3 regions of the Streptomyces sp. NPDC002004 genome follow, and region 3 is predicted to be linked to each of the others. Evidence: riboswitches for the same ligand, from Rfam matches in the RefSeq annotation. Region 3 holds a riboswitch; each other region holds the start of a gene.
What was found. A riboswitch is a leader RNA that binds a small molecule or an ion and turns the genes downstream of it on or off. The one in region 3 is predicted to bind cobalamin.

Region 1: another riboswitch for cobalamin. It lies ahead of ACWCP6_RS13290 (ribonucleoside-diphosphate reductase subunit alpha); the one in region 3 lies ahead of metE (5-methyltetrahydropteroyltriglutamate--homocysteine S-methyltransferase).
Region 2: another riboswitch for cobalamin. It lies ahead of ACWCP6_RS23195 (cobalamin biosynthesis protein); the one in region 3 lies ahead of metE (5-methyltetrahydropteroyltriglutamate--homocysteine S-methyltransferase).

What each region holds. Positions count from the first base shown of each region.
Region 1 covers NZ_JBSFDP010000006.1:258,569-268,002, reverse strand. The annotation lists gene ACWCP6_RS13295 (ribonucleotide-diphosphate reductase subunit beta) at 1-74, opposite strand, end outside; gene ACWCP6_RS13290 (ribonucleoside-diphosphate reductase subunit alpha) at 210-2,588, opposite strand; cobalamin riboswitch at 2,724-2,847, opposite strand; gene ACWCP6_RS13285 (GNAT family N-acetyltransferase) at 2,984-3,493, opposite strand; gene mctP (monocarboxylate uptake permease MctP) at 3,570-5,189, opposite strand; gene ACWCP6_RS13275 (DUF3311 domain-containing protein) at 5,186-5,440, opposite strand; gene ACWCP6_RS13270 (GntR family transcriptional regulator) at 5,616-6,404, opposite strand; gene ACWCP6_RS13265 (extracellular solute-binding protein) at 6,709-7,989, shown strand; gene ACWCP6_RS13260 (carbohydrate ABC transporter permease) at 8,051-9,034, shown strand; gene ACWCP6_RS13255 (carbohydrate ABC transporter permease) at 9,031-9,434, shown strand, end outside.
Region 2 covers NZ_JBSFDP010000016.1:62,512-71,945, reverse strand. The annotation lists gene cobN (cobaltochelatase subunit CobN) at 1-1,955, opposite strand, end outside; gene ACWCP6_RS23200 (cobyric acid synthase) at 1,952-3,484, opposite strand; gene ACWCP6_RS23195 (cobalamin biosynthesis protein) at 3,481-4,431, opposite strand; cobalamin riboswitch at 4,565-4,695, opposite strand; gene ACWCP6_RS23190 (hypothetical protein) at 4,922-5,146, opposite strand; gene ACWCP6_RS23185 (anion permease) at 5,159-6,442, opposite strand; gene ACWCP6_RS23180 (class II aldolase/adducin family protein) at 6,910-7,575, shown strand; gene ACWCP6_RS23175 (alpha/beta hydrolase) at 8,016-9,143, shown strand; gene ACWCP6_RS23170 (hypothetical protein) at 9,299-9,434, shown strand, end outside.
Region 3 covers NZ_JBSFDP010000026.1:86,617-96,050, reverse strand. The annotation lists gene ACWCP6_RS28360 (hypothetical protein) at 1-280, opposite strand, end outside; gene ACWCP6_RS28355 (AraC family transcriptional regulator) at 1,083-2,129, shown strand; partial or broken gene ACWCP6_RS28350 (transposase) at 2,417-2,939, shown strand; gene ACWCP6_RS28345 (hypothetical protein) at 3,448-3,870, shown strand; gene ACWCP6_RS28340 (hypothetical protein) at 4,260-4,436, shown strand; tRNA gene ACWCP6_RS28335 (tRNA-Arg) at 4,896-4,957, opposite strand; gene ACWCP6_RS28330 (hypothetical protein) at 4,945-5,334, opposite strand; gene ACWCP6_RS28325 (CbtA family protein) at 5,478-6,236, opposite strand; gene ACWCP6_RS28320 (CbtB domain-containing protein) at 6,257-6,478, opposite strand; cobalamin riboswitch at 6,917-7,134, shown strand; gene metE (5-methyltetrahydropteroyltriglutamate--homocysteine S-methyltransferase) at 7,324-9,434, shown strand, end outside.

The DNA of each region.
Region 1 (9,434 bases), on a different contig from region 3:
TCGTAGAAGTCCGGGTAGCGCATGGGACGCAGGGTGAGCTCGAAGCCCGGGTCGAGCAGATTGGTGTTACGCATCGTTGCTGTCGGCGCGAGGCGCCGTCCTCCTGGGGTGGCGGTCGGGACTGGGATGGCCCTGCTCATGGGGTCCCCCCTGCTCGAGCGAAGTCGAGAGCTGGGGGGAGGAGCCGAGCGCTCGGGCAGGGGCGGGAGCTACTGGCAGGCCTCGCAGGACTCCGGGTTCTCGAGGGAGCAGGCGACCGCGTCCGCGTCGGGCGCCGCCTGGGCCGGGATGGGCGCCTGCGCCTGAGCCGCACGCGCGATCCGGGTCGCCGGGCGCGAGCGCAGGTAGTACGTCGTCTTCAGGCCCTGCTTCCAGGCGTATGCGTACATCGAGGAGAGCTTGCCGATCGTCGGCGTCTCCAGGAACAGGTTCAGGGACTGGGACTGGTCCAGGAACGGGGTGCGGGCCGCCGCCATGTCGATGAGCCCGCGCTGCGGGATCTCCCACGCCGTGCGGTACAGCTCGCGCACATCGGCCGGCACCCAGGTGAAGCCCTGCACCGAGCCGTTGGAGTCGCGCAGCGCCTCCCGGGTCTGCGCGTCCCACACGCCGAGCCGCTTCAGCTCCTGCACCAGGTACGAGTTGACCTGGAGGAACTCACCGGACAGCGTCTCGCGCTTGAACAGGTTCGACACCTGCGGCTCGATGCACTCGTAGACGCCCGCGATCGACGCGATGGTCGCGGTCGGCGCGATCGCCAGAAGCAGCGAGTTGCGCATGCCGGTCACGGCGATCCGCTTCCGCAGCGCCGCCCACCGCTCGGGCCAGGCGAGCTCCACGTCGTAGTGGTCCGGGTGCAGGACGCCCTGGGCCGTCCGGGTCTTCTCCCAGGCGGGCAGCGGGGCGTTGCGTTCGGCGAGGTCCGCGGACGCCTCGTACGCGGCGAGCATGATGCGCTCGGCGATCCGCGTGGACAGGGCCCGGGCCTCGGCGGAGTCGAAGGGCAGCCGCAGCTTGAAGAACACGTCCTGCAGGCCCATCGCACCGAGGCCCACCGGCCGCCACTTGGCGTTGGAGCGCCCCGCCTGCTCGGTCGGGTAGAAGTTGATGTCGACGACCCGGTCGAGGAAGGTCACCGCGGTACGGACGGTCTCGTCCAGCCGCTCCCAGTCGATGTCGCCGTCGCGCACGAACGCGCCGAGGTTCACCGAACCCAGGTTGCACACGGCCGTCTCGCCGTCGTCCGTGACCTCCAGGATCTCGGTGCACAGGTTCGAGGAGTGGACGGTGTGGCCGGGCAGGGCGGTCTGGTTGGCCGTGCGGTTGGCGGCGTCCTTGAACGTCATCCAGCCGTTGCCGGTCTGCGCGAGGGTGCGCATCATGCGGCCGTACAGGTCCCGGGCGGGGATCGTCTTCTTCGCCAGGCCCGCCGCTTCGGCCTTGCGGTACGCGGCGTCGAACTCGTCGCCCCACAGGTCGACCAGCTCGGGCACGTCGGCCGGCGAGAACAGCGACCAGTCCTGGTCGGCCGCCACCCGGCGCATGAACTCGTCGGGGATCCAGTGCGCGAGGTTGAGGTTGTGCGTACGACGGGCGTCCTCGCCCGTGTTGTCGCGCAGCTCCAGGAACTCCTCGATGTCGGAGTGCCAGGTCTCCAGGTAGACCGCGGCGGCGCCCTTGCGGCGTCCGCCCTGGTTCACGGCGGCGACCGAGGCGTCGAGGGTCTTCAGGAACGGCACGATGCCGTTGGAGTGTCCGTTCGTGCCGCGGATGAGGGAGCCGCGGGAACGGATGCGCGAGTACGACAGGCCGATGCCGCCGGCGTGCTTCGACAGCCGCGCCACCTGGTGGTAGCGGTCGTAGATGGAGTCCAGCTCGTCCAGCGGCGAGTCCAGCAGATAGCAGGACGACATCTGCGGGTGGCGCGTACCGGAGTTGAAGAGCGTGGGCGAGGAGGGGAGGTAGTCCAGACGGCTCATCAGGCCGTACAGGGCGGCGACCTCGTCCACCGAACGGGTGCTGTCGTCCTCGGCGAGCCCGGCCGCCACGCGCAGCATGAAGTGCTGCGGCGTCTCGACGACGCGCCGTGTGATGGGGTGCCGCAGCAGGTAACGGCTGTGCAGGGTGCGCAGGCCGAAGTAGCCGAAGCGGTCGTCCCCCGCGGTGTCCACGAGCGCGTCCAGGCGCGCCGCGTGCATCGTGACGAAGTCGGCGGTGCGGTCCGCGATCAGGCCCTCGCGGTGGCCGACGGCGACCGAGTCGGAGAACGAACGCACGCCCTGCGAGGCCGCCTCGGCGGCGATGCTGATGGTCAGCAGCCGGGCCGCGAGCCGCGAGTAAGCCGGGTCCTCGGAGATGAGCCCCGCGGCCGCCTCGGTCGCCAGCTCGCGCAGCTCCGTCTCGTCGGCGGCGGCGGAACGGCCGCGCAGCGCGGCGGCGGCCACCCGGCCGGGGTCGGCGTCGGGGAGGTCGGCGGTGAGGTCGGTCAGGGTCCGCAGCAGCGCGGTCCCGGGTCCGTCGGCCTGGGGCTGGACGGCTTCCGCCTGGGCATGACTCGCTGAAGCCGGATCGGCAGGCGCGATGGTCACGTGAGCTCTCCCTCGCTGGGCTCATGGGCCTCGGGAGGGCAGCGGGGCACACCGGCGCACACGCGGGAGCGGTACGGGCACGCGTCCACCGGCCCACTCCACGGAGCCCGGACGTCAACGGCACCCGGAACGGACGGACCGGGTGCGCCGTCGGCAGGTCCTCGGACTGCACGGACACGCGCGTGCGCGCCCGCTCACCGTTGCGGGACAGTTCCGGATTGGCACCGGATTCCCCTGCAGCGACAGCGAGCAAGAGCATACATCTTGTGCCGGGTTGCCAGAGCACCCCTACATGTTGTGTCGTGAGGGTGGCTCTGGGTATGGGGGTGCCCCCTGCTCGAGCGCAGCCGGGAGCTTGGGGGAGGAGCCGAAAGCTCCCGGGAGTGTTCGCGCCGCTACAGCGCCAACTCGTAGACGAGCAGGTCGATGTCGTCGATGTGCGGGATCGGGTTCCAGTCGCGCTCCGGGGCGCGGGTGAAGCCGAGGCGTTCGTAGAGCCGGTGGGCCGCGTGCATGGCGCGCTGCGTGGAGAGCACCACGCGGGTGCGGCCGGCCGCCCGGGCCCGGTCCACGCACGCGCGCACCAGCGCCTCTCCGGCGCCCGCACCGCGGGCCTCCCGCGCCACCGCGAGCATCCGGATCTCGCTCTCGCCCTCGCGCGCCAGATCGGCCATCGGACTTGCCGGCGACGGGACGAAGGTCACCCCGCCCAGGACCCGGCCGAGGCCGTCCACGGCGGCCAGCACCTCGGCGTGCTCGGCCCGCCCCGCGACATCGCGCAGGTTCACCAGGTACCCGTCGCTCTCCCCGAAGGAGAGCAGCCCGTCGCCGAGGTAGGCCTGCGCGGTGATCTCGCCGAGTGCGGCGAACTCCTCTGCTTCCGCTTGTCTGATGACGATGTCCATGCGGGCAGTGTGCACGACGGACAGGGCAGCGGGCCGCCGGAAGTCCGGCGGCCCGCTGCCCTGGACGGGGTGGAGGTCAGTGGCCCGCGGCGGCCGGCATCTCCTGCTGTACGCCCGCGTCGCCCGCGTCCGCCGTGTAGTCGTCGGGGGACGTCTCGTCGACGCCCTCAGGGGCCTTCACGGCCTTCAGGACGAGGGTGAGGACGACGGCCACCGCGACGTTCAGCACGAAGGCCGTGAGACCGATGTAGCCGATCTCGCCGATGCCCGGGATCTCCTTCGCGCTGCCGCCGAAGTGCTTCTGCGTCGGCGAGGCGACGCCGTACGCGGCGAACGTCCCGTACACCATGCCGACCGCCCAGCCGGCGAGCAGCGCCCAGCGGTGGAACCACCGCGTGAACAGGCCGCCGACCAGCGCCGGGAAGGTCTGCAGGATCCAGATGCCGCCCAGCAGCTGGAAGTTGATGGCCACGGTCTTGTCCATGGTCAGGACGAAGACCAGCGCACCCACCTTCACCAGCAGCGACACGAGCTTGGAGACCTTGGTCTCCTGTTCCGCCGTCGCGTCCGGCTTGATGAAGTCCTTGTAGATGTTGCGCGTGAACAGGTTCGCCGCTGCGATGGACATGATGGCCGCGGGGACCAGTGCGCCGATGCCGATCGCGGCGAAGGCGACGCCCGCGAACCAGTCGGGGAACATGTCCTCGAACAGCTGCGGGATGGCGAGCTGGCCGTTGGTGACCTTGACGCCCGCCGCGATCGCCATGAAGCCGAGCAGCGCGAGCAGGCCCAGCATGAGCGAGTACAGCGGCAGGATCGTGGTGTTGCGGCGGATCACCTCACGGCTGCGCGAGGACAGCGTCGCCGTGATCGAGTGCGGGTACATGAACAGCGCCAGCGCCGAACCCAGGGCGAGCGTCGCGTACGTCCACTGCCCGGCCTCGGGCGGCGCGAGCGCCCCGCGCGGCTTGCCGGTCGCGGGGTTGGTCTGGGCGAAGGCGTGACCGGCCTTGGCGAAGATGTCGTCGAAGCCGCCCAGCTTGATCGGGATGTAGATGATCGCGACGGCGATGACGATGTAGATCAGGGTGTCCTTGACGAACGCGATGAGCGCGGGAGCGCGGAGTCCGGACGAGTAGGTGTACGCGGCCAGCACGCCGAAGGCGATGAGCAGCGGCAGGTCCTTGACGAGCCAGAAGGTGCTGTCGCCGCCGCCGACGCCCATCACGTCCAGCACGGCCTGGATGCCGACGAGCTGGAGCGCGATGTAGGGCATCGTGGCGAGGATGCCGGTGACCGCGACGGCGAGGGACAGTCCCTTGGAGCCGAAGCGCCCGCGGACGAAGTCCGAGGTCGTCACATAACCGTGCCGGTGCGAGACCGACCACAGGCGCGGCAGGAACGTGAAGATGAGCGGGTAGACGAGGATCGTGTACGGCACGGCGAAGAAGCCGGCCGCGCCCGCCGCGTAGACGGCCGCAGGGACGGCGACGAAGGTGTACGCCGTGTACAGGTCGCCGCCGAGCAGGAACCAGGTGATCCAGGTCCCGAACGACCGCCCGCCCAGGCCCCATTCGTCCAGGCTCGCGGCGCTGTCGGCCCTGCGCCAGCGCGCGGCGAGGAATCCCATGACCGTGACGGCCAGGAAGAAGAACACGAAGACGCCGAGTGCGACGCCGTTCACACCGTCCTTCACTTCTCGGCACCTCCCTTGCGGGCGCGCTGGTCACGCCGCCACAGCTGGTACGCGAGCACGGTCAGTCCGGTGGAGATGATCACCCACAGCATCTGGTACCAGTAGAAGAACGGGATCCCGATGAGGGCGGGGTCCGTCTTCGCGTAGGAGCCGACCCAGAGCATCGCCACGAACGGGGCGGCGAGGCAGAGTGCGATGATCACGCGCACCGGCGTGACCAGGGGTCTTCCGACTTCAGGCGTATCCGACATACAGCGGCTCCGTCCCCTTGCATCGCTTATTTTTCTTTAACGCGCGAGAAATGTAGGGGACGGGTTCCGCGGTAGGGAACCCCTGTCCGGATACCGGATGTGGTGTACGAAGCCCCGGGCCCCGCGAGCCTCTTGGCCGCTTCGGCCCGCTCCGCCCGGCCGGAGCGCCTCCCTTCTACTCGGCCGGACGCTTCAGCCGCGCGACGAACTTGTACCGGTCGCCGCGGTACACCGACCGCACCCACTCCACCGGCCGGCCCTCGCCGTCCAGGGAGTGGCGCGACAGCATCAGCATCGGCAGGCCCACGTCGGTGCCGAGCAGACCGGCCTCGCGCGGGGTGGCCAGCGATGTCTCGATGGTCTCCTCGGCCTCGGCGAGACGGACCCCGTACACCTCGGCCAGGGCCGTGTACAGCGAGGTGTACTTGACCAGGGAGCGGCGCAGCGCGGGAAAGCGCTTCGCGGACAGATGCGTCGTCTCGATCGCCATCGGCTCCCCGCTGGCGAGCCGCAGCCGCTCGATGCGCAGCACGCGTCCGCCCGTGGCGATGTCGAGCAGTTCGGCGAGCGTGTCGTCGGCGGTGATGTAGCCGATGTCGAGCAGCTGCGAGGTGGGTTCCAGACCCTGGGCGCGCATGTCCTCGGTGTACGAGGTGAGTTGCAGCGCCTGCGACACCTTGGGCTTGGCGACGAAGGTGCCCTTGCCCTGGATGCGCTCCAGGCGGCCCTCCACGACCAGCTCCTGGAGGGCCTGGCGGACCGTGGTGCGCGAGGTGTCGAACTCGGCGGCGAGGGTGCGCTCGGGCGGCACGGGAGTGCCGGGCGGCAGGGTCTCGGTCATGTCGAGCAAGTGCCGCTTGAGGCGGTAGTACTTGGGCACGCGCGCGGTGCGGCCGGCTCCCGCCGTCTCCGCCGTAGCGGTCGTGCCCCCCTCGGTCGCCCCACTGCCCGCCTCGGTGCCCATCGTCCGCCTTCCCGGCTCCTGCGCTGCTGCCGTCACCGGCACCTCCGTCTGTTGCGGCTCACATCGTGGCACGGCACCGCCCCGGGGGGCCGTGCTCCCTCAGGTGTCGGTCCGATAACGGACGTGACAGCCCTTCTTATACACCCTTGACACCCCTAAAGGTCTAGGCCAAGCTCCAGCTACTGGTCTACACCATTAGAGACCAGATCCCAGTCCCACGGGCAGTACTCCGGCTTCCGAGCGCAGTACTCCGCCGCTTCATGGCTGTGGGTGGGGGGTTGCTGGCATCCCTGAGGAGGGTGACGTGAAGCGCAAGCTCGTCGCGGCCGTCGGTGTCGCGGGCATGTTGGTCTCGATCGCTGCGTGCGGGGGCGGCGACGACGGCGACAAGGGCGGGAAGGCCGGCGCCGACGGCTTCAAGGGGCAGACCCTGACCGTGTGGGCCATGGACGGCTCCACGCCTCCCCAGTGGACCAAGGACCTGACGGCCGCCTTCGAGAAGAAGACCGGCGCGAAGCTCACGTTCGAGACCCAGAAGTGGGACGGCATCCAGCAGAAGATCACCACGGCCCTGTCCGAGTCGGCCCCTCCGGACGTCATCGAGGTCGGCAACACCCAGACCCCGGCCTACGCCGCCACCGGCGGCCTCGCCGACCTGGGCGACCTGAAGAGCGAGATCGGCGCCGACTGGACGCCCTCGCTCAACCGGTCCTCCGTCTACCAGGGCAAGCAGTACGCCGCCCCCTGGTACTTCGCCAACCGGGTCGTCGTCTACAACAAGAAGATCTGGGCCGAGGCCGGCATCAAGGACGTCCCGAAGACACGCGACGAGTTCCTCGGGGACCTGGCGGCCATCGGCAGGAAGACCAAGGCCGAGCCGATCTACCTGCCCGGCCAGAACTGGTACTTCTTCGACGGCCTGACCATCGGTCAGGGCGCCGACCTGGTCAGGAAGGAGGGCGACACGTACGTCTCCAACCTCGGCGACCCGAAGGTCGCCCGGGCCATGGAGATCTACAAGAAGTTCCAGTCGTACTCCAAGGCCCCCAAGGACAAGGACGAGGCGACCCCGCAGCAGGCCGAGGTGTTCGCCAAGGGGAACGTCGGCGCGTTCATCGGCATGGGCTGGGAGGCCGGCACGGCCATCGCCGCCAACAAGAAGATCGAGAAGGAGATCGGCTACTTCACCATCCCCGGTGAGAGCGCCGGCAAGCCCGAGGGTGTCTTCCTCGGCGGCTCCAACTTCGCCGTCGCCGCGGGCAGCAAGAAGCAGGAGCTGGCCAAGGAGTTCCTGAAGCTCGCCCTCTCGGACCGGTTCGAGGGCCGGCTGGCCAAGGAGAACGGCGTCATCCCGAACAAGCAGTCCCTCCAGTCCAACCTGAAGGGCAACGGCGCCGCCGAGGCCGCCGCTCCCGCCGCCGCGGGCGGTGGCACCACCCCGCTGATCCCCGAGTGGGCCGCGGTCGAGAACACGCCGAACCCGATCAAGAACTACATGACCGCCGTCCTCAACGGCAAGACGCCCGCCGCTGCCGCCAAGCAGGTCGAGGGCGAGATCGACAAGCGCCTCTCCCAGAAGAACTGACGGTCCCCAGCCGGGGGGGACGGCCTCCGCCGTCCCCCCCGCCCCACAGGAGATGGCGAGCATGTCAGTGCAGACCGAACGCAGGCTTCCCGCCCGGAGACCGGGTGGTGCACCGCCCGTGAAGACGAGTGACGACGTCGCGTCGCCGCGGAGGAGAGGCGGCGCCCCGGCCCCGTACCTCCTGCTGCTGCCCGCGCTGCTCGCCACCGCCGTGCTGCTGGGCTGGCCGCTGGTCAAGAACGGGATGCTGTCGTTCCAGAACCTCAACCCGCGGCAGCTGATCCTCCACCTCACCGAGTGGAACGGCGTCGACAACTACCGGGAGGTCCTCACCGGGAGCGACTTCTGGAAGGTCGTCGGCCGGACGATCGCCTTCACCACGGCCAACGTCGTCCTCATCATGGCCCTCGGCACCCTGACGGGACTCCTGCTGGCCCGGCTGGGCCGGCGCATGCGGCTGCTGCTGATGCTCGGTCTCGTGCTGGCCTGGGCGACGCCCGTCATCGCGGCCACCACCGTCTACCAGTGGCTGTTCGCGCAGCGCTTCGGCGTCGTCAACTGGGTCCTCGACAAGCTCGGCGGGCACTCCATGGCCGACTACAACTGGCTCGGCACCCAGCTGTCCACCTTCTCGGTGGTCACCCTGCTGATCGTCTGGCAGTCGGTCCCGTTCGTGGCGATCAACCTGTACGCGGCGACGACGACGATCCCCCGCGAGCTGTACGAGGCCGCGTCCCTCGACGGCGCCGGCACCTGGAAGAGCTTCACCTCGGTGACCTTCCCCTTCCTGCGGCCGTTCCTGTGGGCCACGACCTTCCTGGAGGTCATCTGGGTGTTCAAGGCGTTCCCGCAGATCTTCGCGATGAACGCCGGCGGCCCGGACCGGCTCACCGAGACGCTGCCCATCTACGCCTTCGTGGAGGGCATCGGCAACCAGCACTTCGGCATGGGGGCGGCGATCTCGTTCCTGACGATCCTGATCCTGCTGGCCCTCACCGCGTACTACCTGCGCACCGTGCTCAAGCAGGAGGAGGACGAGCTGTGAACCGCTCCCTGTTCGCCAGGTTCTGGCCCAACGCCACGGCGGCGGTGCTCTTCGTGGGGTTCGTCTTCCCCGTCTACTGGATGTTCGCGACGGCCCTCAAGCCGACCGGCGACATCATCGCCGAGAACCCCGTGTGGATCCCGACCGACGTGACGCTCGGTCACTTCGAGAAGGCCGTCCGGGCCGACCACTTCTGGACGCTGGTCGGCAACTCCGTCACCGTCACCGTCCTGTCCGTGGTGTTCGCGCTCGTGATCGCGCTCCTCGCGTCCTTCGCGCTCGCACGGATGCGGTTCAGGGGGCGCCGCGGTTTCGTCGTCACCTTCATGATCGCCCAGATGGCCCCCTGGGAGGTCATGGTCATCGCGATCTACATGCTGGTCCGCGACGCGGACATGCT
Region 2 (9,434 bases), on a different contig from region 3:
TGCAGACCGTCACGGATCTGCACGTCCTTGATCTCGCACAGATAGCCGTCGATGTGCATGACGAACTCGTCGAAGGCGTCGTCGTCGGGCTGCTCGTCGACATGCAGGTCGTGGTGGAGCTCCGCCGCCTTGACCAGCGTCCAGATCTGGGCGCGCACGGCGGGCGCCTTCGCCGGGTCCAGGTCGGACACGAGCGCGTACTCGTCGAGCAGCTGCTCCAGCTTCGCCAGGTCGCCGTAGGTGTCGGCGCGCGCCATCGGCGGCACCAGGTGGTCGACGACCGTGGCATGCCCGCGGCGCTTGGCCTGGGTGCCCTCGCCGGGGTCGTTCACGATGAACGGATAGATGAGCGGCAGATCGCCCAGCACCGCGTCCGGGGCGCAGCCGCCGGACAGTCCGAGGCCCTTGCCGGGCAGCCACTCCATGGTGCCGTGCTTGCCCATGTGCACGATCGCGTCCGCGCCGAAGGTGTTGTCCAGCCAGCGGTACGCCGCCATGTAGTGGTGCGACGGCGGCATGTCCGGGTCGTGGTAGATCGCGATGGGGTTCTCGCCGAAGCCGCGCGGCGGCTGGATCATCACGACGACGTTCCCGAACTGCAGGGAGGCCAGGACGATGTCGTCGCCGTCGACGTACAGGCTGCCCGGGGGCTCGCCCCAGGCCTCCAGCATGGCCTCGCGCAGCTCCGGGTCGAGCGTGTCGAACCACGCCCGGTAGTCGGCGAGCGGCACGCGCGCGGGTGCCGCCGACAACTGCTCCTCGGTCAGCCACTCCACGTCGTGGCCGCCGGCCTCGATGAGCCGGTGGATCAGCTCGTCGCCGTTGTCGGGGTAGCCCTCGACGGCGTATCCCGCGTCCCGCAGGGCGTCGAGCACCCGCACAGCCGAGGCGGGGGTGTCCAGACCGACCGCGTTGCCGACGCGCGAGTGCTTCGTCGGGTACGCCGTGAAGACGAGGGCGAGCTTCTTGTCCTCGTTCCGCCGGTGCTTCAGCCGGGCGTGGCGCACGGCGATGCCCGCGACCCGGGCGGCGCGCTCGGGGTCGGCCCGGTACACCGGGACGTCGTCGGGGCCCTGCTCCTTGAAGGAGAACGGCACCGTGACGAGGCGCCCGTCGAACTCGGGGATCGCGACCTGCATCGCCGCGTCCATGGGGGAGAGCGCCGCGTCGGACTCCGCCCAGGCGGCGCGCGACGTGGTCAGGCACAGGCCCTGGAGGACCGGGATGTCGAGCTCGGCCAGCGCGCCGATGTCCCAAGCCTCCTCGTCGCCGCCCGCCGACGCCTGCGAGGCGTGCGTGCCGCCGGCCGCGAGGACCGTCGCGACCAGCGCGTCCGTCCGCCCCAGCAGCTCGTACAGTCCGGCGTCGGCGCCGCGCAGCGAACCGCAGTACACCGGCAGGGCGTTGGCGCCGCGCGCCTCGATCGCGTCGCACAGGGTGTCCACGAACGCCGTGTTCCCGGAGAGTTCGTGCGCCCGGTAGAACAGCACGCCGACCGTCGGGCGCCCCGCCACGGACGGGCGCTCGCCGTGGACGCCGTACTCCGGCATCCTGCGCGGCTCCTCGAAGCCCTCGCCGGTCAGCAGCACCGTGTCGGACAGGAACCGCGCCAGTTCGGCGAGGTTGTCCGGGCCGCCCTCGACGAGATAGCGCAGCGCCTCCGCGACCACACCCGCCGGTGCCGACGACTCGGCCATCAGCTCCGCGTCGGGCACCGACTCGCCGCCCAGCAGGACCGTCGGCAGCCCGGATGCCTTCAGCGCCGCGAGCCCGTCCTCCCAGGCGCGCTTGCCGCCCAGCAGGCGTACGACGGCGAGGTCCGCGCCCTCGACCAGCGCGGGCAGTTCCTCCCGGACGTCCACCCGGGTCGGATTGCCGATCCGGTAGGGCGCGCCCGAGGCACGGGCCGCCAGCAGGTCCGTATCGGCGGTGGACAACAACAGCACGGTGCTCATGGCGCTCCCGGTGGAATGAAAGGCAGTCCCGACGGAGCGCCCGACTCGATGAGCCGCAGCAGCGCGTCCGTATCCGCGTGTTCTTCGATCAGATCGCCGAGCCGGTCGAGCTGCTCCTCGCGCAGCGCGCCGAACGACGTGTCGGGCGAGGGCACGAAGCGGCGGCCCGCGGCGGCGGCCACCTCGCGCAGAAAGGCGCGCCGGAACCCGTCGGACTCCAGCGAGCCGTGCCAGTGCGTGCCCCACACCGGGCCCACCCGGCAGCCGTCCAGGGGGTGTCCGGCGTCGTCGCACATCAACGCGTCGCCGCCCAGCACCTCGGCGACGCCGTGATGGATCTCGTATCCCTCGACGTACTCGCCCAGCGCCCTGCCGGACGGACGCGTGAGCGTCTTCTCCCGTGCGAAGCGCACCCGCACGGGCAGCAGTCCGAGACCGTCCACGGAGCCCGCACGTGACTCCACCTCGTCCTCGATGTGCTCGCCCAGCAGCTGGTAGCCGCCGCAGATCCCGAGCACCGGGCGCCCCTCGGCGGCCCTGCGTGCCAGGGCCGCCGCCAGACCGCGTTCCCGCAGCCACTCCAACGCCCGTACCGTGCCCCGGGTCCCCGGCACGATCACCAGGTCGGCGTCGGCGGTCTCCTCGGGGCGGTCCACGAACCGCACGACCACGCCCGGCTCGGCGGCGAGCGCGTCGACGTCCGTGAAGTTGGACATGAGAGGGATCGCGCAGACGGCGACCCGCAGCACGTCCTCGCCGACCGGCGGCGCCACGACGGACTCCCGCACCGTGCCCCGCAGCGACACCCGCAGCCCGTCCTCCTCGTCGATCCCGAGGCCGTGCCGGTAGGGCAGAACGCCGTAGGACGGCCGTCCGGTGAGGTCGCGCAGCATGTCGAGACCGGGTTCCAGCAGCGACACGTCGCCGCGGAACTTGTTGACCAGATACCCGGCGACGAGCTCCTGGTCCGCGCGGTCCAGCAGCGCGGTCGTACCGAAGAACGACGCGAACACCCCGCCGCGGTCGATGTCGCCCACGACGAGCACGGGCAGCCGCGCGGCCCGCGCGATGCCCATGTTCACGATGTCCGTCCGCCGCAGATTGATCTCGGCCGGACTGCCCGCCCCCTCGCAGATCACGGCGTCATGGCTGCCCCGCAATTGCTCCAGGCACTCCAGGACGGTCCCGAGCAGCGCCTCCTGCCGCCCGCCGTGGTAACCGCGTGCGCTCAACTCGCCCACCGGCCTGCCCATGAGCACCACCTGGCTGCTCCGGTCGCTCCCCGGCTTGAGCAGCACCGGGTTCATCAGCGCACTGGGCTCCACCCGGGCGGCCTGCGCCTGCATGGCCTGTGCCCGTCCGATCTCGGCACCCTCGCGGGTCACGAAGGAGTTGAGGGACATGTTCTGCCCCTTGAAGGGGGCGACCTTGACCCCCTGTCGGACGAGCCACCGGCAGATCCCGGCGGTCACGACGCTCTTGCCCGCGTCCGACGTGGTGCCCGCGACCAACAGTCCGCCACCGCTCATGACGTCCCCCTCCACAGCCGACGACGGCCGGCACCCACGGCGATGCCCGCCCCGAGGGCGAGCCAGCTCACCCGACGCGACAGCCGCACCGCCCGTTCCACGTCGGCCACGCCGACGGTCCGTCCGGCGCCGTTGAGCACGGGCCGGTGTTCCACCCGCCCCCCGTAGGACAGCGTTCCGCCGAGCCGTACGCCGAGTGCCCCGGCGAACGACGCCTCCACGGGGCCCGCGTTGGGACTCGGATGCCGGTCCGCGTCGGCACGCCACGCCCGCAGGGCGCCCCGTGGGTCGTCGCCCGCGATGGCGGCCAGCGCCGCGGTGAGCCGGGCCCCCGGCCATCCGGCGAGGTCGTCCAGCCGCGCCGAGGCCCAGCCGAACCGCCGGTACCTCGGCGACTTGTGCCCCACCATCGCGTCCAGCGTGTTGACGGCCCGGAACCCGACCAGCCCCGGAACACCGCCCAGGGCGCCCCAGACCAGCGCCCCCACGACCGCGTCGGAGGTGTTCTCGGCGACGGACTCGACCACGGCCCGGGCGATTCCCGGGCCGTCCAGCGCCTGAGGGTCCCGTCCGCACAGATGGGGCAGCCGCTCCCGCGCCCCCTCGACGTCCCCGGCCTCCAGCGCGGCGCCGACGGCCCGCGCCTCCCGGCCCAGTGACGTACCGCCGACGACGGCCCAGGTCGCTGCCGCGGTCAGTGCGACGGAGGCGGTACCGGAGGTGCGGACGGAACGCGCGGCAAGCGCTGCGAGTCCGGTGGCGCCACCCGCGCACACCAGGGTGTGCAGCGCTCCCCACCCGCGGTGGTCGCGCCACAGCACGCGTTCCACGGCGCTCGCCGCACGTCCGAATCCGGCGACCGGATGCCCGCGGCGGGGATCGCCGAACAGGAGGTCACCGAGGAGGCCGGCGGTGGCGCCGTACGCGAAGACACGTTCGCCACGCATCGGTTCAGGCCGCCGTTACGCCTCTGGAAACCCTCGTACGCGTCGTGTGCACAGAATCGGGTGACGGGCAGCCCGGCATCGCTGTATGTCCTCACTCAGGGTCCGCGCCCTGGTTCGACGGAAACGACGACGAGAGTCTCCTGGCTCCCGGATCCGCAGCTCCCCCGGTCTTCCAACCCCATGGTGCGGGCCGTGACTTCCGGTGTGGGGGAGTGCTCCCCGGTGACAGTGGCGGGACCGCGCCGGATTCGCACCGGCTTCCTCTCCTGCCGCCGTACATGGCCCGGGCAGTCCACCACGCCCCGAGAACACCCGTCAACTTGCCGCTGACCTGCGACGGGGGAGTGTGCGCAGGCACACATGCGCCCTGTGCGCGGGGGCACACGACAGCGCACGTGGGCGCACACGACAGCGCGCGCGGGGCGGGGACGACCGAGCGTCCCGCACCCCACGCGCGCGTGGTGCTGCTGTTGTCCTGCCGTGGCCCGGGTCAGGCGACGATCAGGAAGATCCCGTAGCCGACGGCCGCCGCGCACGCCGCGAAGCAGACGTACGCACCGGTGACCGCGAGGGCCGCGGAGCCGCCGCCCTGTGTTGCCGAGGTCTCCCGCTTGGAGAGTCCGACGACGCCGAGGGTGAACAGGCCGACGAGGCCGACCGTGACCATGAGGCTCACTCCGAAGACGGAGCCGAGAGCTGCCCAGTCGATGTTCATGCCGTTCTTTCCTTACACCCTGGCCGGGCGGCCGGCGGAGTCGGCGGCCGAGCCGGCCGCGACGGTGGTCTTCAGATCGTCGCTCTCGCCGTCGGTCTGCGTGCCGTCGCCCTGTGCGGGAACGGCGGCCACGGTGCCCGCCGGGGGCGGCGTGACGGCGGCGATCGCGGTCGTCACGGCTCCGGCCGGCTCGGCCTCGACGTCGTTGACGTTGTCACGGGTGACCGGCTTGCGGCGGGACAGCGTCCAGATGACGCCCGCGCCGGCCACGAGCAGCACACCGGTGGTGACGATGCCCCAGGTGCCCTGCTTGCTCAGGAACTCGGCGCTCGCACCGACCAGACCGGCGGCGGGCAGCGTCAGGCCCCAGGCGATGAGCATCCGGGTCGCCGTGGACCAGCGGACCACGCTGCCCTTGCGGCCCACGCCCGCGCCCATGACGGCGCCGGAGCAGACCTGGGTGGTGGAGAGGGAGAAGCCGATGTGGGACGAGGCCAGGATCGCGGTCGCGGCGCTGGTCTGCGCGGCGAAACCCTGCTGCGGCGCGAGGTCGGTGATGCCCTTGCCCATGGTGCGGATGATGCGCCAGCCGCCCAGGTAGGTGCCGAGCGCGATGGCGAGGCCGGCGGAGGTGATGACCCAGACCGGCGGGTTGGCGCCGGGGTGCAGCACGCCACCGGTGACCAGGGCCAGCGTGATGATGCCCATGGTCTTCTGCGCGTCGTTCGTGCCGTGGGCCAGCGAGACCAGGCCCGCGGAGGCGATCTGCCCGGCGCGGTAGCCCTTGGCGGTCGTCTTCTCGTCGGCCTTGCTGCCGATGCGGTACGACAGGCGGGTCGCCAGCATGGCGGCGAGTCCGGCCACGACCGGGGCGCAGACGGCGGGGATCAGCACCTTGGTGATGACGGTCGAGCCGTCCACCGAGGACCAGCCCGCGGACATGACCGCGGCACCGATCAGCCCGCCGAAGAGGGCGTGCGAGGAGCTGGAGGGCAGACCCAGGAGCCAGGTCAGCAGATTCCAGAGGATGGCGCCGACGAGCGCGGCGAATATGACCTCGGTCCTGATGCCTTCTTCGTTGATGATGCCGCCGGAGATCGTCTTGGCGACTTCGACGGAGAGGAAAGCACCGACGAGATTCAGCACGGCGGACATGGCCACCGCCGTCTTGGGCTTGAGAGCGCCGGTCGAGATGGTCGTCGCCATCGCGTTGGCAGTGTCGTGGAAACCGTTCGTGAAATCGAACACGAGAGCGGTGACGATCACGATCCCGAGGAGAAGCGTGATGTGTTCCATTTACCCAGGCTTCTGTTGGACGTCAGTGGCGTGCCGACCGTAGGCAACCTGGGTGAACGGAAGATGAACTGGGGCCAGATGAGGGGTGTCGTGATGCGGGGTCCGGCCATTCCGCTGCGTCCCCGGGCTGACCTGCGGACTCCACGGGATCTCCGGGGTGGCCGCCGACGGCCCCCCGGCCGCAATCCGGGGCGAGCGTGCCGACCCCGGAATGCCGCGGAATTTCAGGGTCCATGACCTTCCGGGCGGCTCTCGTACGACCCCTTCGCGGGTGCCCGGGCCGCTCCCCGGCGAAACGGCCCGGCGGGCTCGACGAGGCCTGAAAGAGATCCTCGTCACCCCGGCGTCGCCGCGGCCCCGACGGGCGCCGCCGGTCCGTGCGTGCTCCGGTACCCGCCTTCCGGGCGGGACGGCCAATCCTCCCGCGAAGAGCACCGGTGGCGGCGAGGGCCTGCGAGGATCGGCCCATGACGGATCACGGGACGGCGCAGGAGCTCGACCGGGCGTGGGGCGAACTCGTCGCCGCGGCCCGCAGGACCGTGGCGGACGGCCTCGTCGTCGGCACCTCGGGGAACGTGTCGGTACGTGTGGGGGACACCGTCCTGATCACACCGACGGGTGTCCCCTACGACCTTCTCGGGCCGGGTGACGCCGTCGGGGTCGGCCTCGACGGCGAGCAGCTGATCGGCGACCTCGCCCCGACCAGCGAGCTCCCGCTGCACCTCGCGATCCACCGGACGACCCCGGCCCGTGCCGTCGTCCACACGCACGCCGTCCACGCCACGGCCGTCTCCACGCTCGTCCCGGAGCTCCCGCCCATCCACTACATGGCCGGGGCACTGGGCGGAGTGGTCCGGGTCGCCCCGTACGCCCTGTACGGCACCGACGAATTGGCCGAGAGCATGCTCGCAGCACTGGACGGGCGCTCCGGGTGCCTCCTCCAGAACCACGGGACCGTCACCTACGGGGACACCCTCTCCCAGGCCTATGACCGCACCGCCCAGCTCGAATGGATGTGCCGCGTCTGGCTGACGGCCAGATCGGTGCCGGGGCTGTCCCCGTCGCTCCTGTCGGAGGCCCAGCTGAGGGAGGCGGGGGAGAAGCTGCGGGGATACGGGCAGCCCGGCGACTGAAGACCGGGCGTCCGTTTTCCAGTTCCTTGTCGGGTTTGGTATTGAATGCCCGTTATTCCCGATGTATTCCGCCTTTCCCCGGCTGTGCGGATGCACCGTCTCCCCTGGGGGCGCTGCCGCTACGGGACGCAGGGGGCGGACGTACCCGGGCTGGTCCGCTTGCGCGGTGGTGCGACCTGCGCGCCCAAGGGCGGCTTCCCGCGCTGGTGCGGCTTCCGCGCGGTGGCGCGGCTCACCCGCGGGAGGACGGATTCCCGCGGAAGTGCGGCCTCTCCCGGCGGCGCGGCTTCCCACTCGGTGCAAGCTGCCGCGCGGCCGTGCCGCTTCCGTGCGGCAGTGCAGCTCTCCCGCAGGCTGCGGCCTCCGCACAGCGGCACGGCGACCCGCCCGTGGGGACGGTCCGGCTGGCCGTCGCGCGGAACCCCGACAACACTGGACAGGTGCGCACCGCCACAGCGACGGCAGCCGCCGTCACCGCAGCAGTGGGCGCCGGCGCCGCCGCCGTCGCGGCAGGCCGGCTCGCCAGCGACGCCGCCCTGCGGCCGGCCCCGGGGCGCCCGCTGCCCACGGAGCCGCGGCTCACCGTCCATGCGACCGCCCCCGGCAGGATCACGCTGACCCGTGACCTGGCCTCCCTGCGCCCCGGCGTCTACGGGCTCGGCGGCGACGGCTGCCACGCCGTCGTCGGCCCGGTCGTCGGCACCGAGCCGCACGCCGCCGACACCGTGGTACGCCGTCTCGAACGCGTCACCCACGGCACCCTGGCACCGGGCGACGACGTCTGGTTCACCCCCCAGGTGCACATCGGCAACCCCTCCACGGCCCTCGGCCTGGACCACGCCGACGTCGACGTCCCCGGAGAACTCGGCGGTCTGCCCGCCTGGTTCGTGCCGGGCCCCCGCGCCACCTGGGTGCTCACCGCGCACGGCCTGGGCACCACGCGCGAGCACCCCATGGTGGTGATGGACTTCCTGCACCGCCTGCGCCTTCCGGTGCTCGACCTCGCCTACCGCGGGGACCTCGGGGCACCGCCGTCGCCCGACGGCCTCAGTCACCTCGGCGAGACCGAGTGGCGCGACCTCGACGCCGCCATCCGCTACGCCGTGCGGTACGGCGCCGAGCGGGTCGTGCTGTACGGCTGGTCCGTCGGCGCGTCGATGGCCCTGCACGCCGCCGCGCACTCGGCGCTGCGGCACCGGATCACCGGACTCGTCCTCGACTCACCGGTCCTCGACTGGGAGACGACACTGCGCGCCCTCGCGACGGCGCACGGCACGCCGGGTCCCCTGCTGCCGCTCGCGGTGCGCGCCGCCCAGGGCCGGACAGGCCTGCGCGGCGACCGCATCAACCGGGTCGCCGACCCCGGCGGCCTCAGGGTTCCGACGCTCCTCTTCCACGGCCCGGGCGATGCGATCGCCCCCTGGTCGCTGTCGCGCGCGCTGGCCGCGGCGCGGCCCGACCTCGTCACCTTCCACGAGGTGACGGACGCGCCCCACGCGGCGATGTGGAACGCCGCTCCCGAGCCCTACGAGGAGGCGCTCCGCCGCTTCCTCACACCGCTGATGTAGGGCGCCGCAGCGGTGCGCCGCCGCGCCGGAGGGTGCGGTGACCCCGTCTTCCTGCTCCTCCGGCCGGCCTGCCCGCGGCATCGGCGCGGCGCTGCTTGTCGGCTCCTGTGACATTCCGTTTGGGATTTCGGCGCGTCACCCGGAAGACTGCTCCCGTGACGTCCCGTATCCCGCGCGACTCCAGGCTCCGACTCGTCCGCCCACGACCCCTTGCCGCCGCCCCGCGCGCGGTGACCCAGAGGCCGTCCCGACGCCCCGCGCCGCGGCCCCCCGAGGGCACCCCGCCGCCCT
Region 3 (9,434 bases):
GTACGCAGTATTCTAATTGCCCTCCGAGATCAAATGCGACGGTGAGTTCCGTATACCCTTTAGGTAGGGTAAACATGGCCGCCCATTGATTCTCAAGAGAATTCGCCCCAACCTTAACGTCACGCTGGGAGAGGCTGATATTCTTGGCATCGAGCTTGTGGACCACATAAAACTGGGTGAACAGGCCGAGACTGGCAAGCAGTGCGCTGGCCAATAACCACCATTTCATGTGACGCATGGAATCGTTGCGTGTGCCACCCTCTGCTGGCTGCTCCATCATGCCGCAATAGCATGACAATCATTCCTCGTGACGTCTACGGCGTGCGCTGAGGGCGCGGATGCGCCTGCGCACCACCCGCATGACCGCCCTCGCCCAGGCGATCCTCACCCTCCGTGTGCGGCTCACACGCACTCACACGCGATCAGTGCGCAACTACGAGAAAGAGCGGGACTCCATGAGACTGGGTCCCGCTCTTCGCGTGAGGCATCTACCCTGATCAACCGCATGATCGTGCTGGTTGAGGCGAAGTGCCCCCGGCAGGATCCGAACCCGCGCACACGGCTCCGGAGGGCCTTGCGTCAGCCAGCATGGGCGCTGGTCAGCGTCCCGCGGGCAGCCGCCCAGCGCATACCAGTCCACGAGTAGTCCACGATCCTCCAGAGGTTGATGAGGTCGTCCGAGGGCCACTGAGTTTCTGATAAGCGAATCAAGTCTTCTGCCGCGTCACCATAAGGCCTGTCGGGTCGCTACGGAGGGCCTCTGTTATGGACGGATCACTCGTACCGATATCTACCGATTTACCGGAAGTATGTGCAGAGAGACGGGGAATCCTGGCCAATAAATGATATGTGAAATCTGCATGCGGCAAAACTGCATGCATGGCGCCTGGAGACTGGGCATCAGCGATCGAGCCTGTTATCGACCCCAATCAAGGCAACCTTATTGGGCCCCTGTTCGAAAATCTCGGGGCACTCTAGGGTGTCGTAGTAGCCTTGTGTCAGGCCTGCAGGGGAAGCAGCGCCCGACTGCGCAAGAGAATTTACACGGACCGTTTCGCAATAGCTCTCGGGGGTGGGATGCAATGATCGGTACAGTATTCCGGAGCGAAGACGTGTCGGTGGAAGACAGGTTCGACCACTGGCGGGAACTGATCAGCCGGACGCACGCGCCCAGTGACATGACCAGCGAGTACGCCGCTGATTTCTGGGCCCATCAGCGAGTGCTTGAACTGGGGTCGGTGACCATATGGCCAGCGTCGTTCCGGCCTGCGCGGTTCCGGCGGAGTGCACGGATGGTACGCCAGTCCGATCCTGAGCTATACCACGTAACACTGCTGCTCGACGGCGGATTGGGGGTCGACCACGCTGGGCAAACCGATATGCACCGCCAGAGCGATCTGTATGTGGTCGACACTTCCCGGCCTTACGATGTGCGACCCCTAGACAACCAAGACTGCAGCATCATCACAGGGGTGGGAGTAGAGTTTCCCAAGGTTCTGTTGCCTGTGTCGCCTAACCGGGTGCAGGAGCTGTTGGGAGTGCGGCTGTCGGGGCGGGAAGGAACGGGCGCCCTGCTGGCGAATTTTCTCACCGCCCTGGACCGGGAATCGAAATCCCTCCAACCATCCGACGCACCACGTCTCGGCACAGTCGTAATTGACTTGGTATCGGCTTGGCTTGCTCAGGTCCTGGACTCCGAGGCCGCCCTGCCACCGGAGACCCGCCACCAGGTTATGGTGCGGCAAATTCATGCATTCATCCAGCAAAACCTGCAGGACCCGGACCTGACGCCACCGGTAATAGCAGCCGCACATCACATCTCCCTCAGCTACCTGCACCGGATCTTTCGCCAACAGACAAGGGGGGAAACCGTCGCAGCCCAAATCCGCCGCCTCAGGCTGGAAGCCGTCCGCTGCGACTTGGCGGACCCCGCGCAGCGGACCGCGGCCATCCACACGATCGCCGCCCGCTGGGGCATCCCCCGCGTTTCCGATCTCACGCGCTCCTTCCGTGCCGCCTACGGCCTTTCACCCAAGGAGTACCGGCTTCAGGCCCTGATCGGCGCGCGGAAAGAGGGGGCTGTGGACGCAGCGCCAACCACCTCTGGAGGCAGTGTCAACACGGAGTGAGGGCGCTCCGGCAGTCTCGGCGGGGGGACACCTCACCCGCTGAAGGAGAAAGCCCGATGAAGAAGAGACCAAAAGAGCGTTTTGTCCCGGTGAGGTTGTTTGGTGAGGCTTCACCGGGGCGAGTTGAGAAGGCTGCTGGGGCGAAGGTGTTCCATGTGGTGGATGGGGCAGAGGCCGCTTCTCGGCCGTCCGTTTCCGCCGGTTCGCTCCTGTCTGATCCCAGGGCGCCCCCACTTGGCTCTACTTGCGCCCTGCAGGGACGGGCCGGCCGCCGGTGCTACCGAAACATGACGCGACAACGCCCGTATCCCAGCGACCTCTCCGATGCACGCTGGGAACTGATCGGACCCATCCTCACCAGGTGGCAGGCCGAGCGCAGGGACAGGGGTCTGGACATCGGCCGACCGCCCGAGCGCGACCTGCGCCGCCTGATGGATGCCATCCTCTACGTCGACCGCACCGGCATTGCCTGGCGTTACCTGCCGCACGACTTCCCACCGTGGGAGACGCTCTACGGCTACTTCGCCGCCTGGCAAAAGGAAGGCGTCTTCGACCAACTCAACGGCCTTCTGCGTCGCCTGGTGCGACGTCGAAGTCGTCCAACGCGAGCCGGCGTCAAAGGCTCCAAGGTGATTCCACGGCGCTGGGTCGTCGAGCGAACCTTCAGATGGCTCATGCACCACCGCCGACTGGCCCGCGACTACGAAACCCACCCCCCACCGCTCCGAAGCCATAATCCACGTCGCGATGATCGACCTCATGAGCCGCCGACTCACCCGCGAATCCACCCCAAACTGGCGCGACACCTGAACCTCGAACCAAACAACCCCGCCGGGACAAAACGCTCTTTTACTCAGCCCGCGCGGCACGGATGGCCCGCAGGGCCTTCTTCCCGGAGGCTGCAAGGGTGTCGATGAGGCGGCAGGCATACGCTTCTTCACCTGGAGAGTGCTTCTTTCCGTGCAGCCAACAGGACCCTACACAAGTCCCATCGTTGCAGGTCAGGACCACTCTCTGCTTATTTGATCAAGCCTCGGACACCTCACCTCGTGAAAGCGCGACACTAACGAACTACCGGCACACACCCCCGGGTCTTGTAGACGCACTGCGAACGAAATGTGCACTGATCGACAACGACAACGGGACGGCATCTGGGGCATTCTCGATCAAGTGCAGATCCGGCGTCTCGATCGCGCGGTCCGTGTAGGGGGCGGGCAGGAGACATCTTTTAAAGTCCCGCTCGAAGCCTTGTACCGTTGGCGGTCCCTCGCTAATCTGCATCTGCCAATTTGATCAATAGAGGGGGAAACTCATGCGGATGCCTCGCTTCGCGAAGAGTGCATTGACGGCGGCGATAGCGACTGGGGGGATGGTGGTGTTTGCCGCGGGTCCGGCGCAAGCAAGTCAAGATGTTACCGTCCATGTTTTGCGGTGCCCATTGGAGTACTGCGCCACTGCGGGGTACGGGTGGTTCCATGCGGATCCGGACGGGAGTCTGCCCGGTGACGCACTGAAAGCCTGCGACATGTACGCCGATGGGTATTCCATAAAGGCGTGGCTGTACAATCGAAACACTGGCAATGTCATTCGCACCGCCAGCACCGCCGGTCACGATTCGCCCTATTGTACGGATTGGAAAACCGGTGACCTTCCGGAGCAAACGCCGATCTGGGTCGATGTTTGCAAGATGTCGGGCACGACAAAAATCGAATGTTCTTATGGTGCCGAGGGGTGGAGTTGACGGCGTTTTCGCCGCTGCAATCCGCCCGCACACGTACCCATTCGTTTAGCCTCGAAGTTTCGTGACGGTCCGCCGACAGAGTCGGCGGACCGTTTTCGTGCTGTGGCTGAGGCTGGGCAGAACGAGGACCCGAGTGTCGTCTCGGGAGGGCCGTTTGTGCCCGCGGCCATGGTGATGGCGCTTCGTGAAAGTGGCTCTGGCTGCAGTTCCATTTTGAGCAATCCAAGCTGGCAAACGTGGACCGCGTTAACTCGTTCGGCCCATAGCGGTCGCTGCGGCGGATCAGTCGCGGTGTCATGACACTGCGCCCCGCGCTCAGAGCGGATGCGCGGCGGGTCTCGCACTTCAGACAGGCGAACCCGTGCAGTCAGTTTCGGAAGGTGGAGACAGTGACGCAGTTCAACAAGGGCGATCGTGTGGAGTACCAGGGGCAGGACAACCAGAAGCACACCGGAGAGATCCGGCGTATCCAGGGTGAGCCGCCCCAGGCGAGGTACACCGTCCGCGACGAGAAGACCAATGCGGAAGAGCAGATCGAGGAGCGGAAGATCGAGCGGTCGCTGTAACCACAGCATCGTGATGAGTCGCCCCCTGCGAGGGTGGGCGACTCATCGGCGTGAGGGACTTGCTGTCCGGCAGCCGGCGCATCGAGGACCTGCTACGAGTGAAACGCAGCCTGCCCGTGTCCGAGGTGCCTGGCGTCCCGTCCAGGGGCTTCATCGTTTCCGGGTCTCATCACTGCGTGGTGGCCTGTCGGGTCGACAGGGCCAGGCTGAAGCTAGGACTCATCGGTCGCCGCTGAGGTTGCAGCGGTACCCGGCTCTGTGTCCGAGGCTCCGCGTCCTTGCCCGGAGTACGCGTTCGTTTTCAGGCTTGGCCTGCGGCGATGGACCAAGATCCCGTCCACGCCTCGTCCACAGACCGCGACATACGCCCGCTCCGAGCGGCACACGCTCGCACATACGCGAAGACGCCGACCGCAGCGTTTCCGCTGGTGACGGGGTCTTTGGGCACCTCATGCAGGGTGCCCCCGGCAGGATCCGAACCCGCGCACACGGCTCCGGAGGCCGTTCGCTATCCGCGCGGCGCCGAGGAAGAAGGCTCGACGCCGGAGTTCCGTCCGGCGACCGGGCGCCGATGACGGTCCAGCAGATCCGCCACCGCGCAGCGCAGACAGGCATGTGGGGCGTTCCCCGCCGGGCCGCCCGGGGTGCACGACGGGCCCCCGTCGGCCGCGGCTCCCCGCGGCCCGTCGCAGCCGTCCGGCGGGCGGCCGACGAGGGTCTCCAGTTCCCGCAGCAGTTCCTCGGTCCGCTTCACCTGGTGGGCGAGGACCCTGACCCGGGCGCTCTGACCGCCGATCTGCCGTCGGCTGGCGATCAGTTGCTCGTACTCCTCCGGGGTCAGGGCGACCGCCTCGCGGCCACCGAGCGTGATGCGGCGCGGCTGGGGATGTCTGGCCACTCGGGTCCTCCGCTCCTCGCCCCCGTCGTCCTGGCTGACCGGTCCGCCCGACGGGGCACGTCCGTCGTCCGGGTCCATCGGTGCCGGAAGAACGTGAGAGGGCCCCCGGATGGTTCCGCGGGCCCTCTGGTGCATCGGGTGGTTCAGCTCGAGGCGGCGACCGCCCGGCCGGATGCGGCCGATGCCGGCTGCGGGGACAGCAGACGCTGTGCCAGCTCGCCGAAGATCAGTCCGAACCCGCCCCACAGGGTGATCTGCATGGCGAGGGCGGAGAGGCGGAACCGCCACAGCAAAGTGGCGGGGAAGTCCTTCGGCACCTCGTTGATGACGGGCAGGAAGGCGTACGCCAGCCCGATCGCGAGGACGAAGCCGGCCACCGCGACGAGGGTGGCGTACCAGGTGCCCAACTGCGGCGCGAGCCGCTTGCCCAGGATCACGGCGGCGACCGCGAGGAGCACGCTGAGCAGCATCATCAGGAAGTACAGGGTGGTCCGCTTGCCGATGGTGCCGGGGTCGCCGACCGACGGCGGGTTGGCGGGGTACTTCAGGAACGGCACGACGTACACGGCGAGCAGTGCACAGCCGGACAGCAGCAGCGCGGTGGCCCGCGGTGAGAAGCGCCCGACACGGCCGAGCGCGAAACAGTAGGCGAGCGCGGCGATGCCGCCGAAGGCCACCCCGTAGACCAGGACGCCGGTGGCAAGGCCGGCGGTGGACTGCAGGGTGCGGGAGACGAGTTCGACCTCGTGCTCGTGCGCCGGGGCGTGGGCCTCTTCGAAGCCGATGGCGCTGTCGACGTTCGGTTCACCCAGGAAGTAGGCGACCAGGAGGGCGAGCACGCCGGCACCCAGGCCGGCGAGCATGCCCCGAACGAGCAGGTTTCTGACCGTTGCGGAGTTCATGGGTGTGCGGCTTCCCTACGTCAGTGGCAGGGGAAGCCGAGCAGGTGGCGGGCGTCGTGCACCCACTCGTGGACGTCCGCGCCGTTGAACACGGAGGTGGCGCCCTGCTCGGCGCCGACGAAGTACAGCAGGACCATCATCAGGATGCCGAAGAACGCCGCCCAGGGGGCGATCGCGCCGATCGGCAGCTTGGCGGGAAGAACGGGGGTGGTGGCAGTCGGCTGGGCGACGTGCTGCGCCATGGCAGGGCCTCCTCTGGGAGTTCGCGTCCCATCTCGGTGGTGCACAGAACGAGCGGGCAGCGGGTCTGACTCACGAGGCGCCCCGCCCGTCCGGGCGGTCCGTCTCGTTCACAGTGGCGCGACCGTGCCGGATTCCCACCGGCTTCCGCCATACCCCTCGTCGATATCGCACAGACCGTACCGCGTGTAGGCGACCCGGCCAAGACCGCACCATCTGGCGTGATCTTCATCTCCCGGGGGGGCGGTCCGGCCGTTGTGCCGTGCGGGGCCACCGCGCGGGGCGGCCGTGCTTCCCGCCGCTGCGGAAGCCGCCTGGGCCGGGGACCCGTCACGGGTGGCGCGGCACGCCGGGGGCGCTCGAGCCGTTCGCGGACGCGGCAGCCCATGCCCCGCGACCCACATGGCGGAATGCTCGCCCCGCAAGGCTGCACGGCCCCTAGGCTGGCCCGTGCAGCTGGTTCGCCCCGTCAGCCGGACGGGAGCGTCGCAAGAGGGAACCCGGTGGAAATCCGGGACTGCCCCGCAGCGGTGAGCGGGAACGACCGCCGTCATACGCACTGGGCCCCGCCGGGCCTGGGAAGCGACGGCCAGTAGGTGTCCTCCCCCATGAGGACGTGCCCGCGAGTCCGAAGACCTGCCCGCTGCCCGCGTACGGAAGGTCGTGCGCGGACATCCCGGTGACCTCGAGGGCAGGTCGGTGGCACCCCGGACCAGTCGTCCGGGGAGTACCTACCGGGCGGACGACGGTGCCGCGGCGCACGCAGTCGTACCGTCCGGTCGTCACCCCTTCGCGCTCTCGTCCCGTCGCCGGGATCTCAGGGATTCATCTCGCGAAGGAGATCTCCGTGACAACAGAACCGGCAGCCCGGGCCACCGTGTACGGCTACCCCCGCCAGGGGCGCAACCGGGAACTGAAGAAGTCGATCGAGGACTACTGGAAGGGCCGCGTCACCGCCGACGGCCTGCGGGCCACCGCCGCCGGACTGCGGCGGACCACCTGGCGGGAGCTGGCCGACGCCGGCGTCCACGAGGTGCCGACCGGCGACTTCTCGTACTACGACCATGTGCTGGACACCACCGTGATGGTCGGTGCGATCCCCGCACGCCACCGGGCCGTGGTCGACGCCGACCCGCTGTCCGGCTACTTCGCCATGGCGCGCGGCACCCAGGACGCGGCACCGCTGGAAATGACCAAGTGGTTCGACACCAACTACCACTATCTGGTGCCGGAGTTGGGTCCGAACACAGTCTTCGCGGCCGACTCGGCCAAGCAGGTCGCGGAGCTGAAGGAGGCCATCGGGCTCGGCCTCACCGCCCGACCGGTCCTCGTCGGGCCCGTCACCTACCTTCTGCTCGCCAAGCCCGCACCCGGTGTGGCCGCCGGCTTCGAGCCGCTGACCCTGCTCGACCGGCTGCTGCCGGTGTACGCCGAGGTGCTAGCGGACCTGCGTGCGGCGGGCGCCGAGTGGGTGCAGCTCGACGAACCGGCCCTCGTCGAGGACCGTACGCCCGCGGAGCTGAAGGCCGCCGAGCGCGCCTACCAGGCACTCGGCGCGCTCACGGACCGGCCGAAGCTGCTCGTCGCCTCCTACTTCGACCGGCTCGGCGAGGCCCTGCCCGTCCTGGCCAAGGCCCCGGTGGACGGGCTCGCCCTGGACTTCACGGAGGCCGCGTCCGCCAACCTCGACGCGCTCGCCGCCGTGGGCGGACTGCCCGGCAAGCGTTTGGTCGCCGGCGTCGTGAGCGGACGGAACATCTGGGTGGCCGACCTGGAGGCGTCGCTCGCCGCGCTCGGCACGCTGCTCGGCCTCGCCGACCGGGTCGACGTGGCCGCGTCCTGCTCGCTGCTCCACGTCCCGCTCGACGCGGCCGCGGAACGGCACATCGAACCGCAGGTCCTGCGCTGGCTCGCCTTCGCCCGCCAGAAGACCGCCGAGATCGTCACCCTCGCCAGGGGCCTCGCCCACGGCGCCGGAGCGATCGCCGCCGAACTCGCGGCCAACCGCGCCGATCTGGCGTCCCGTGCCGGGTCGCCCATCACCCGGGACCCCGCCGTGCGGGCCCGTACCGCCAGCGTCACCGAAGTCGACGCACACCGGTCCCAGCCGTATGCCGAAAGGGCCGTCGCCCAGCGCGCCCGCCTCGGGCTGCCGCTGCTGCCGACCACCACGATCGGCTCCTTCCCGCAGAGGGACGAACTGCGCACCGCGCGGGCGGACCTGCGTGCGGGCCGCATCGACCCGGCCGGCTACGAGGACCGCATCAAGGACGAGATCCGGGAGGTGGTCTCCTTCCAGGAGAAGACCGGGCTCGACGTCCTGGTGCACGGCGAGCCCGAACGCAACGACATGGTCCAGTACTTCGCCGAGCAGCTCACCGGCTACCTCGCCACCCGGCACGGCTGGGTCCAGTCCTACGGCACCCGCTACGTCCGTCCGCCGATCCTGGCCGGCGACATCTCGCGGCCGGAACCGATGACGGTGCGCTGGACGACGTACGCCCAGTCCCTCACCGGCCGCCCGGTCAAGGGCATGCTCACCGGCCCGGTCACCATGCTCGCCTGGTCCTTCGTCCGCGACGACCAGCCCCTCGCCGAGACCGCCCGCCAGGTCGCCCTCGCCCTGCGGGACGAGGTCGACGACCTCGAGGCGGCCGGGACCCCGGTCATCCAGGTGGACGAGCCCGCCCTGCGCGAGACACTGCCCCTGCGGGCCGCGGACCGGCCGGCCTATCTGGAGTGGGCCACCGAGGCGTTCCGGCTCACCACGGGCGGGGTACGGCCGGACACCCAGATCCACACCCACATGTGCTACGCCGAGTTCGGGGACGTCCTCCAGGCCATCGACGACCTCGACGCCGACGTGATCAGCCTGGAGGCCGCCCGCTCCCACATGCAGATCGCCCGGGAACTGGCCGCCCACGGCTACCCGCGCGAAGCCGGGCCCGGCGTGTACGA